DNA from 2 places in the Microbacterium sp. NPDC079176 genome. Region 2 is predicted to be linked to the other one. Evidence: predicted binding sites of a transcription regulator. Region 2 holds the regulator's gene; the other holds the start of a gene.

Region 1 (5,644 bases), on a different contig from region 2:
ATCCTCGACAGCCCCGGCGCCGACAAGCTGATCGGACAGGGCGATGCGCTGTTCTCGCCCATGGGGTCGTCCAAGCCGTTCCGACTGCAGGGTGCGTGGGTCGATGAGAAGGAGATCGACGCGGTCGTCAAGCACGTGACGCGTCAGGCCCGTCCGGACTACCGCGCCGACGTCCAGGAAGCGCTGGAGCCCACGAAGAAGAAGGAGGTCGACGAGGACATCGGCGACGATCTCGAGCTTCTTCTCGCCGCGGCCGAACTCATCGTGTCGTCGCAGTTCGGGTCGACGTCGATGCTGCAGCGCAAGCTCCGCGTCGGGTTCGCGAAGGCCGGTCGCCTGATGGACCTCCTCGAGTCGCGAGAGATCGTCGGCCCGTCAGAAGGATCGAAGGCGCGCGATGTGCTGGCGACGGCCGAACAGCTGCCCCAGGTCATGGCGAAGCTGCGAGGCGACGACACTCCGCCGAAGCCGCCTGCCCCCTCCTCGGCCGCGACTGCTGCCGGGACGCCGCACGACCCGGTCGAGGCGCAGTTCCAGGGACTCCCTGTGGTCGAGGCTGAAGACGATGGCGACGAAGACGCCTGGGGACTGACGGGACGCGACTGATGGCCATTCCACGGCAGCTTCCCAACGCGATCACGGTCGCGCGCATACCGCTCGCGGTGATCTTCTTCGTCCTCCTGCTGATCGGTGGCACGTTCGGACTCGACGACATCGCTGTCCGCTGGATCGCCGCCGTTCTCTTCATCGTCGCGATCTCGACCGATTGGGTCGATGGCTATCTGGCCCGCCGCTACGAGATCGTCAGCGACTTCGGAAAGCTCTGGGACCCGATCGCCGACAAGCTGCTCACCGGCGCCGGTTTCATCGGTCTCGCGATACTCGGCGAGCTGAACTGGTGGCTGGTGATCATCATCCTCATTCGGGAGTGGGGCATCACGATCCACCGTCTCATGGTGGCGAAGGAGCACGTCGTGGCTGCGGCCTGGATGGGCAAGATCAAGACTGCAGTGCAGGCGGTGGCCTTGTCCTGGGCGCTGCTTCCGTTGCACGTCGTGATCGGGCTGGAGCCGTGGCTGCTCGTGACCGCGATCCTGATGGTGCTCGTGCTGATCCTGACCGTGGCGAGCGGAATCGACTACATCGTCGCGCAGGCACGAGGCGCGCGGCAGCCCTCGTGACATCTGCGTCGGCCGTGCTCGCCGCGCTGGTCGAGCGTGGCTGGACGCTCGGTGTCGCGGAGTCGTTGACGGGCGGTGCTCTCGCTGCCGAGTTCGTCTCCGTGCCGGGGGCGTCGGCCTCCCTCCGCGGAGCGATCGTCGCGTACGCCACTCCGGTGAAGCACACGCTGCTGGGCGTGGACGACGCGCTGCTCGACGCGCACGGTCCCGTGCACCCCGACGTCGCTCTTCAGATGGCGGCGGGGGTGCGCGGTGCGTTGAACGTCGACGGGGCCCCTGCCGACGTCGGCGTCTCGACCACGGGTATCGCGGGGCCGGACTCACCTGACGGTCAGCCGGTCGGCACGGTGCATGTGGCCGTGGTGACGCCGGATTTCTCGGTCACCGAGTTGTTTCGATTCGCCGGTGATCGTGCCGAGGTGCGGGCGCAGGCGGTCGACGCGGCGATCGATATGCTCGCTCGGGTTCTGCGGGAATAGGGGATGGGTGCGCTCCGTTATGTCCTATGTGCTCACACCGAAAGCACAGCGTGCGAAGGTAGATTTTGTGAAGGTCGGTAGGACTAGACTGGCGGTCTCTTCGAGGGAGACCTCGAGAAGGCGATCTGGGAGGAGGTTCCGATGATTCTTGTACGACAGGAAATCGGCGATGTGCTGAGGGACTTCCGCCTGCAGAAGGGGCGGACGCTCCGGCAGGTTGCAAGCAAGGCTTCTGTGGCGCTGGGCTATCTCAGCGAGGTCGAGCGGGGCCAGAAGGAAGCGTCGAGTGAGATTCTCGCCTCGGTGGCTGACGCTCTGGATGTTCCCATCTCGATCATCATGCGCGAGGTCGGCGACCGGATCTCGGTCCTCGAAGGAATTCAGGTCTTCCCTGATGTCGTTCCGGACGACCTCGTGGCTTCTGTCGAGCCCGAGCTGTCGCTCCACTGAACGTCGGACTCTCATAGCCTCTGATGCGACGTAGTGAGTTCCTCCGCGCAGTCGACGCTGAGTTCGGCGGTCGCGGGTCATCTCTGATCAGCGACCTCGTTCTGACTCAGCTCGCCGGGCGCACTGCCGACGAAGCGCTGGACGCTGGCGTCGCACCGCGCGAGATCTGGCTGGCGCTGTGCGCCGAGACGGATGTCCCCCTGGAGCGGCGACACGGTGCAGGTCGTCTGGAGCCGCGCAAGCGATGACCCTCTGAGGCGTTCGCGGCGAGGGCCGCGTTCGAGGCGGTTTCGATTTGCGACACGCCGCGACGGCGTGTCGTCGAATATGTGTTCGAAACGGGCGTAGTCTTCTGCACAAGTGGTTCAGAGACGTTTCTCTCCCTGTTTCGCGGTGCTGACGACGCAATGTCGGAGGCTCCTCCTACGGTGAAGAACAAGCCGAAGAGCCATACGCCTTGTCGGAGAGTTCCGCCCAGCCGGGAGGACCGCGACAGCCTACAGGCGGCACCACGCGAGCATAAGGAGCACGTCATGCCATCACCCGCTGACCGCGAGAAGTCCCTCGAGACCGCCCTCGCCCAGATCGATCGTCAGTTCGGAAAGGGCTCGGTCATGAGACTGGGCAGCGACGAGCGTGCGCCTGTCGCCGTCATTCCGACCGGTTCCATCGCTCTCGATGTCGCCCTCGGCGTCGGAGGACTGCCGCGTGGACGAATCGTCGAGATCTACGGTCCTGAGTCGTCGGGTAAGACGACGCTCACCCTCCACGCGATCGCCAACGCTCAGCGCGCTGGCGGAATCGCTGCCTTCATCGACGCCGAGCACGCGCTCGACCCTGACTACGCCGCGAAGCTCGGTGTCGACATCGACGCCCTTCTCGTCTCGCAGCCCGACACGGGTGAGCAGGCGCTCGAGATCGCGGACATGCTCGTCCGCTCCGGGGCGATCGACCTGATCGTCATCGACTCCGTGGCCGCGCTCGTGCCTCGAGCCGAGATCGAGGGCGAGATGGGTGACTCCCACGTGGGTCTGCAGGCTCGTCTGATGTCTCAGGCGCTGCGAAAGCTCACCGGTGGGCTCAACCAGACGAACACCACGATGATCTTCATCAACCAGCTGCGAGAGAAGATCGGTGTCTTCTTCGGCTCGCCGGAGACCACCGCGGGTGGAAAGGCGCTGAAGTTCTACGCGTCCGTCCGAATGGACATCCGCCGAATCGAGACTCTGAAGGACGGCACCGACGCAGTCGGAAACCGTACGAGGGTCAAGGTCGTGAAGAACAAGATGGCTCCGCCGTTCAAGCAGGCTGAGTTCGACATCCTCTACGGCGTCGGCATCTCCCGTGAGGGCAGCCTGATCGACTTCGGTGTGGAGCACGGCATCGTCAAGAAGTCCGGGTCCTGGTACACCTATGACGGTGACCAGCTGGGACAGGGCAAGGAGAACGCGCGAACGTTCCTGCTCAAGAACCCCGACATCGCGCTGGCGATCGAGACCCAGATCAAGCAGAAGCTCGGCATCGGAGGAGCCACCGAGGCACCTGCTGACGAGCTCGCCGAGCGCCGCCCGGCATGATCGTGATGGTTCGCGGTTGTGGCGCAACCGGAGCGAACTATGAGTGATGGCGGGGGCGAGCCTCAGGAGCTCGCCCCCATCATCCCTCTGTTCGGCCGTGATTCCGCGCGGATGAAGCCGGTCGATCGAAGCTCTGTCGGGTCCGATGCAGGTACCCGCCGCGCCGCGGAAGACGCAGGCCTCGTGGAATCGACGGCGGTGGGAGTCGCATCCACCGGCGACTCGGCTCCAGCTCCACTCGTCGACTCTCGTGGGCCCAGCGAACGGCATCCTGCTCGAGGCGCTGCGGCTCGGTCTGCACCCCGATTGCGTGCACTGCAACCACACGACGACGACTCAGCAGATGAGAGCGGCGTCGATCCGTCGAAGCTGCGCGTCGACGCCGAGGAGCTTCTCGTGCGCAAGCTGAGGGCTCGATCGCTCTCGTTGTCCGAGGCGCGGATGGTGCTCAGGGGCTACGAAGAGAACGGCGTCCGGCTCGACTCCGGGTCGATCGACGACGTGATCGACGACTTCTGTCGCCGCGGCTACCTCGATGACGCGGTTCTCGCCGATCAGCTCGTGATGTCGGGAATCGAGCGAAAAGGACAGGGGCGGGTCGCTCTTTCGCGGGTGCTCTCGCAGCGGGGGATTCCCCGCGATGTGATCGACGCGGCATTGGGCGATGTTCCCGACGACGACGCGGAGCGCGCACTCGAGTACGCTCGCTCGAAAGCACGATCGATGTCCCGCCTCGACCCGGATACTGCTCTGAGACGCCTCGTCGGTCAGCTATCACGTCGCGGGTACAACGGTTCCATCGCGATGACGGCTGCGAAGACGGCCCTCGCCGAGGAATCTTCCGGCTCGTCGTCGCGGGTCCGATTCGTCGATTCGGACTGACACCGGGGAGGGCGCGCACCTCGCCCGGCGCCGGCCGGTCAGCGGCAGCGGCAGCGAGGGGGGAACCGCTCGTACAATGGGGAGATCATGACTATCCCGCGCAGTGAACCGACGATCATCGCGTCGTCGTCAGCCGCAATCGACCGTGACGGGCGCCAGCGTTCGTACGAGGTCCGCACCTTCGGCTGCCAGATGAACGTCCACGATTCCGAACGTCTCTCGGGCTCGCTCGAAAGTGCGGGATACGTCCGAGCCACGGACGGCGCCGAGGCCGATGTCGTGATCATCAACACGTGCGCAGTTCGCGACAATGCCGCGGGCAAGCTCTACGGGACCCTCGGTCAGCTCGCTTCGGTGAAGCGCCGCAAGGACGGGATGCAGATCGCCGTCGGGGGCTGTCTCGCCCAGATGGACAAGCAAGCCGTTCTCGACAAGGCCCCATGGGTCGATGTGGTCTTCGGCACGCACAACATGGGGTCGCTTCCCGGCCTTCTCGAGAGAGCGCGACACAACGGTGACGCCGAGCTGGAGATCCTCGAGTCGCTCGAGGTGTTTCCCTCGACGCTCCCGACCAAGCGCGACTCTGCGCACAGCGGGTGGGTGTCCATCTCGGTCGGATGCAACAACACGTGCACCTTCTGCATCGTTCCGAGCCTTCGCGGCAAGGAGAAGGACCGCCGTCCGGGTGACATCCTGAACGAGATCCGCCTCCTCGTGGAGGACGGTGCCATCGAGGTCACCCTGCTCGGACAGAACGTCAACTCCTACGGCGTGGAGTTCGGCGATCGCCAGGCATTCGGCAAGCTCCTGCGCGCGGCGGGCGAGATCGACGGACTCGAGCGCATTCGCTTCACGAGTCCTCACCCGGCTGCGTTCACCGACGACGTGATCGACGCGATGGCTGAGACTCCCACTGTGATGCCGCAGCTTCACATGCCGCTGCAGTCCGGCAGCGATCGCATCCTCAAGTCCATGCGTCGTTCTTATCGCAGTGAGAGGTTCCTCGGAATCCTCGACCGCGTCCGTGATCGCATTCCGCATGCCGCGATCACCACCGACATCATCGTCGGGTTCC
Region 2 (5,644 bases):
TCCCGGAGTACTCGCAGGGCCACTGGACCAACCATTCGGCGAAGCGCGTCCGCAAGCTGCTGCTGCACCGTGAGGAGATCGCGAAGCTGCAGCACGCGGTCTCCGCCGGCGGCTACACGCTGATCCCGCTGAAGCTGTACTTCTCCGACGGTCGCGCCAAGGTCGAGATCGCTCTCGCCAAGGGAAAGCGCGAGTTCGACAAGCGCCAGACCCTCCGCGAGCGTCAGGACACCCGCGAAGCCGAGCGCGCGATGCGCCTGCGCAACCGCGTGGGGGAGTGATCAGCGCGCGGGCGTGAATCCGAACACGCGTCCGAGGAAAGCGAGCTCCCTCTCGAGGGCGTCGATGATCGTCTCGCTCGACCGGAAGCCATGGCCCTCACCCGGGTACAGCACGTACTCGTGCTCCACACCACTCGTCGCCAGCGCATCGCGGATCGCCTCGGACTGTGCCGGTGGCACGACACGGTCGTCCGCACCCTGCATCAGCAGCACCGGCACGTCGATCCGGTCGGCGTGTGTCAGGGGCGAACGCGCGATGTAGAGTGCCTCCGCCTCGGGCAGCGGACCCACCAGCCCCTCGATGTAGTGCGCCTCGAAGTCGTGGGAGTGCGCGCTCAGCATCCGCAGGTCGACCACTCCGTATCGGCTGATCCCCGCGGCGAACGTCCCTCCCCGCACCAGCGACGAGAGCACTGTCCAACCACCCGCCGAGCCGCCTCTGATCGCGATGCGGGCGGGATCCGCGAGCCCGGCATCGGCGAGGCCGCGGGCCGCTGCGATCACGTCGTCGACGTCGACCACGCCCCATCCGCCGTCCAGCCGTTCGCGGTACGCACGGCCGTAGCCCGTCGATCCGCCGTAATTGACGTCGAGCACGCCGATGCCGCGGCTCGTCCAGAACGCGACGGCGGCGGACGCCGCGCCGGTCACATGCGCGGTCGGGCCGCCGTGGACGAGCACGATGTAGGGCGGGAGCTCGTCATCCACGGCCGGAGCGTGGGCCGAGGGATTCGTCGGCGGGTACGCGAAGGCATGGACGGGCCCGTGCGAGCCGTCGACCAGGACCTCGGATGCGGGCGGCATCCACGCAGGATCGGTCGGCGCAGCTCCCGCGACGGCCTCGACGCGACCCGTGTCGACGTCGACGCACCAGACCCCGGGTTCTGTCGTCGAGCTGTTTCCGGAGAGCAGCACGCGGGAGCCCGCGACATCGTCGACACTCACGTGGCCGTCTGCGGGGAGGGGAATGCGGTGGGCGCTGCCGTCGGGGTCGATGACGACGACCCGGTCGCGACCGTTCGTGCGCACAGCCACGACGCGACCGTCGGCGAGCGGGCGGTACCAGCGATTGCCGAGCACCCAGAGGCCGTATCCCGTGTCGGCGTCGTCGTCGATGATCTGCTCCGCCGTGCCGACCGCCTGGGCTCCGCTGACACGCTGTCGGTGCAGAGCCCAGCGGCCCGAGGGATCGTCGGAGTACACGATCTCGTCGTCAGCCGTCCACTCGGGCTGCAGCGCGGCGCGAGTGGACAGCTCTGTGCGCGCGGTGCCGTCCGAGATCACCAACGACGCTCGCTGCCACGGCATCCGATCGCCGGACCACTCGACCCACGCTGCACGAGAACCGTCGGGAGACAGTGCCGGATGGGCGTAGAACGACTCGCCTTCGACGAGGGTCTTCAACAGCGCAGGCCGGTCGGATGCCGACCCGTCGGTCGGGATCTCGACGATGGCGCGTCGGTGAGGGGAGACGGACAGATCCTCCCGCACGGCGAACAGGCGGCCGCTCTGCAGACGCAGACCGCCGTGCGCCGGGCCCGGGGGTGTCAGAGGAACGGGGACACCGCCGCGGGGCATGCGGTGCACGCGCTGATCCTTGGCATCGACGAAGTACAGCGTGCCGTCGGCATCCGCGGTCCACGCCCCGCCGCCGTACTCGTGGACGCGAGACCGAGCACTCCATGGCGCGGGAAGGATCTCGGCACCCGTCGAACTTCGCACGGTCAGGCGACCGCCCTCGGCAGGGATCGACTCACCCCACCAGATCTCGTCAGCCACGAAGGCGCTGCCATCGATCCGCGGAGACGACGCGGCGATCCGGTCGGGGGTGAACGGAGAGGTCCAGGTACCGAACGGCGACGACATGGTTCGAGCCTATGGTGCGTCGACGCCCGCCGTCACCGGCAGGGTGGGAGGGGAGTCAGACCGCGCGCAGCACGGCGACGATCTTGCCGAGGATGACGGACTCGTCGCCGAGGATCGGCTCGAATGCGGAGTTGCGAGGCAGCAGCCAGGTGTGGCCGTCGCGTCGACGGAGAACCTTCACCGTCGCCTCGCCGTCGAGCATGGCGGCGACGATCTCGCCGTTCTCGGCGCTGCTCTGCGACCGCACCACGACCCAGTCGCCGTCGCAGATCGCCGCATCGATCATCGATTCGCCGGACACCTTGAGCATGAACAGGTCGCCCTTGCCGACGAGCTGCCGGGGGAGCGGGAAGATCTCCTCGACCTGCTGGTCGGCGGTGATCGGGACACCTGCGGCGATGCGGCCGACGAGCGGCACGAGCGCCGCATCGCCAACGGGGGTCGCCACATCGGCGGGATTCTCTCCGCTGGTGCCGGGGAGGTCGATGAGCACTTCCATGGCACGGGTCTTGCCGGGGTCGCGTCGCAGATATCCGCTCAGCTCGAGCTGGCCGAGCTGGTGGGTCACGCTGGACAGCGACTTGAGGCCCACGGCGTCGCCGATCTCTCTCATGCTCGGCGGGTACCCGTGACGGCTGATCGACGTCTGGATGACCTCGAGGATCGCCATCTGCTTGGGACTCAGGCTCTTGCGGCGACGGGTGCGCGGGACGTCGGCGTCGGGGGCGGAGATGTCGCTCATGGTGCTCCTCAGGTGTGCGATTCCGGCGTCTCAGTTCGAATGTCGGAGGCCCGTGGTGGGGTGTTGACATCGAAACCGTATCCGAGAATCGCGCCGAAGTGGAAGATCTGTTCGAGCGTGTCGGACGATTCCCGGACTTCTGTTTCGAAGAACGCTTGACAGATGTTCGAATTCGAAGATAACTTCGGAACGTAGCTTCGCATTCACGGCTCCCGGCCGAGGCGCGAATGCGAACGCTACGCCAACTTCACCGCGCACGCGGTAGATGCAGAGGAGCACGACATGAGCACCATCACCTTCAGCAGTGCAGCAGTCCTTCCGGCTCGTCCGGCGACGCGGCTCAAGCTGACGGCGCGCGGTCGACGTGTCGTTCTCGCTGTCGCGGCCGTGCCGCTCGCAGCCGGGATCGCATTCGCCGCACTCAGCGGCGGCAGTGCGATGGCCTCAGGCGAACAGACCGCCACGGCATCGTTCGCGACGGTGACGGTGATGCCCGGCGACACGCTGTGGTCGATCGCCGAGAGCGTGGCCCCCGGCGCGGATCCGCGCGACGTGATCGGCGACATCACGCGTCTGAACCTGCTGCGCGGCGGCGAGCTGCAGATCGGCCAGGAGCTGGCGATTCCGGCGCAGTATTCGGAATGAACCCGTGAGGGCCGTTCGATCGAGCGGTGCGGCGCGGAAGCGCGTTCACACTCCGTCACCACGAGCGTCTGTGTAGCGAAGGCGGCCTACCATGGGGAGGGTGACTGCATCACTCGCCGACCTCCCTCTTCGCGACGACCTCCGAGGGCTCACGCCCTATGGAGCGCCGCAAGCGCCTCTTCCGATCGCACTCAACGTCAACGAGAACACGCATCCGGTTCCCGACGCGGTCGCCAGTGACATCCTGGACGACATCGCGGTCGCGCTCCGCGATGTCAACCGCTACCCGGATCGCGAGTTCACCACGCTCCGGGAAGGGTTCGCGGAGTACCTCGGTCATGGTCTCGAACCGGCTCAGATCTGGGCGGGCAACGGGTCGAACGAGGTCCTTCAGCACATTCTGCAGGCGTTCGGCGGGCCGGGCCGCACGGCGTTCAGCTTCGCCCCGACCTACTCGATGTATCCGCTGATCTCGAAGGGCACCGGAGCGCGCTGGGTCGCCGGCACCAGGCAGCCCGACTACACGATCACCCCCGAAGAGGCGGCATCGCAGGTGCGAGATGTCGATCCTGACGTCATCCTGCTGTGCTCTCCGAACAATCCGACAGGCACGCCGCTGGGCCTCGACGTCGTCGAAGCCGTGTACGAGGCGTCGAACGGAATCGTCGTCGTCGACGAGGCGTACCAGGAGTTCGCGCCGCACGACGCGGCATCGGCTCTGACCCTTCTCGAGGGACGACCGCGGCTCGCCGTCTCCCGCACGATGAGCAAGGCCTTCGCCTTCGCGGGTGCCCGCGTGGGGTACCTCGCCGCGGATCCTGCCTTCATCGACGCTCTGCGGCTCGTGCGCCTGCCGTACCACCTCAGCGCTCTCACGCAGGCCGCAGCCGTCGCCGCTCTGCGCAACTCCGACGTGATGCTCGGCATGGTCGAGGAGATCGTCGAGCAGCGGGATCGCATCTCCGCGACGCTCGAGGCGCTGGGGTACACCCCGCATGAGTCCTGGTCGAACTTCGTCCTGTTCGGGGGTGTCGCAGAGCCCCAGAAGGTCTGGCAGCAGCTCTACGAGCAGGGTGTTCTCATCCGCGACGTCGGGATACCCGGGCACCTCCGCGTCACCGCGGGCACCGAGGCGGAGACCACGGCATTCCTCGATGCCCTCGCCTCGATAGGATCGGCTTCATGAGCAGCCCCGCCCAGACCCCGCGCACCGCCACGCGTGTGCGCAGCACGTCGGAGTCCACCGTCGAGCTCGAGCTGAACCTCGACGGCACCGGTGCGAGCCGTATCGACACGTCGGTGCCGTTCTTCGATCACATGCTGACGGCTTTCGCGAAGCACTCGCTCACGGACCTCACGGTGCGCGCCTCGGGGGACACGCAGATCGACGCACACCACACCGTGGAGGACATCTCGATCGTTCTCGGTCAGGCCATCCGTGAAGCGCTGGGCGACAAGTCCGGCATCTCGCGATACGGCGACGCTCTCGTGCCGCTCGACGAGGCGCTCGCTCAGGCTGTCGTGGACATCTCGGGGCGTCCCTATCTCGTTCACACGGGGGAGCCTGCCGGTTTCGAGCACCACCTCATCGGCGGCCACTTCACCGGTTCGCTCGTGCGCCACACGTTCGAGGCCATCACCTTCAACGCGGGACTCACGGTGCACGTGCGCGTTCTCGGGGGCCGCGACCCCCACCACATCGCCGAAGCCGAGTACAAGGCATTCGCTCGGGCGTTCCGCCAGGCCAAGGCCCTCGACCCTCTGGTCGACGGCATCCCGTCGACGAAGGGCGCACTGTGAGCAGGGCTCCCCGGGTCGCCGTCTTCGATTACGAATCCGGCAACGTCCACTCGGCTGTCAAGGCGCTCATCGCCGCCGGTGCTGATGCGGTGCTGACGCGCGACCGCAAGGAAGCGCTCGAGGCAGACGGTCTCGTGGTGCCGGGGGTCGGCGCGTTCCAGGCCGTCCGCGATGCGCTCTACGCGCACGGCGGCGACGAGATCATCGATCGCCGGCTCGCAGGCGGGCGCCCGGTGCTCGGCATCTGCGTCGGCATGCAGGTTCTGTTCGCGCACGGTGTCGAGCGCGGGCACGATTCCGAGGGTCTCGG

The links. The regulator LexA, encoded in region 2, represses DNA repair genes until DNA is damaged. The targets are predictions, from matches to a motif close to TCGAACANNTGTTCGA.
Region 1: a site for LexA is predicted at 2,432-2,447, ahead of recA (recombinase RecA). Genes of this name have one in related genera too.

Annotation. Positions count from the first base shown of each region.
Region 1 covers NZ_JBFBLM010000006.1:186,803-192,446, forward strand. Annotated here, with positions in the region: gene AB0P11_RS15750 (DNA translocase FtsK) at 1-606, shown strand, start outside; gene pgsA (CDP-diacylglycerol--glycerol-3-phosphate 3-phosphatidyltransferase) at 606-1,181, shown strand; gene AB0P11_RS15760 (CinA family protein) at 1,178-1,660, shown strand; gene AB0P11_RS15765 (helix-turn-helix transcriptional regulator) at 1,802-2,110, shown strand; gene AB0P11_RS15770 (DUF3046 domain-containing protein) at 2,134-2,358, shown strand; gene recA (recombinase RecA) at 2,644-3,687, shown strand; gene AB0P11_RS15780 (regulatory protein RecX) at 4,084-4,569, shown strand; gene miaB (tRNA (N6-isopentenyl adenosine(37)-C2)-methylthiotransferase MiaB) at 4,657-5,644, shown strand, end outside.
Region 2 covers NZ_JBFBLM010000003.1:587,746-593,389, forward strand. Annotated here, with positions in the region: gene smpB (SsrA-binding protein SmpB) at 1-281, shown strand, start outside; gene AB0P11_RS10285 (prolyl oligopeptidase family serine peptidase) at 282-2,147, opposite strand; gene lexA (transcriptional repressor LexA) at 2,203-2,889, opposite strand; gene AB0P11_RS10295 (LysM peptidoglycan-binding domain-containing protein) at 3,172-3,534, shown strand; gene AB0P11_RS10300 (histidinol-phosphate transaminase) at 3,626-4,720, shown strand; gene hisB (imidazoleglycerol-phosphate dehydratase HisB) at 4,717-5,334, shown strand; gene hisH (imidazole glycerol phosphate synthase subunit HisH) at 5,331-5,644, shown strand, end outside.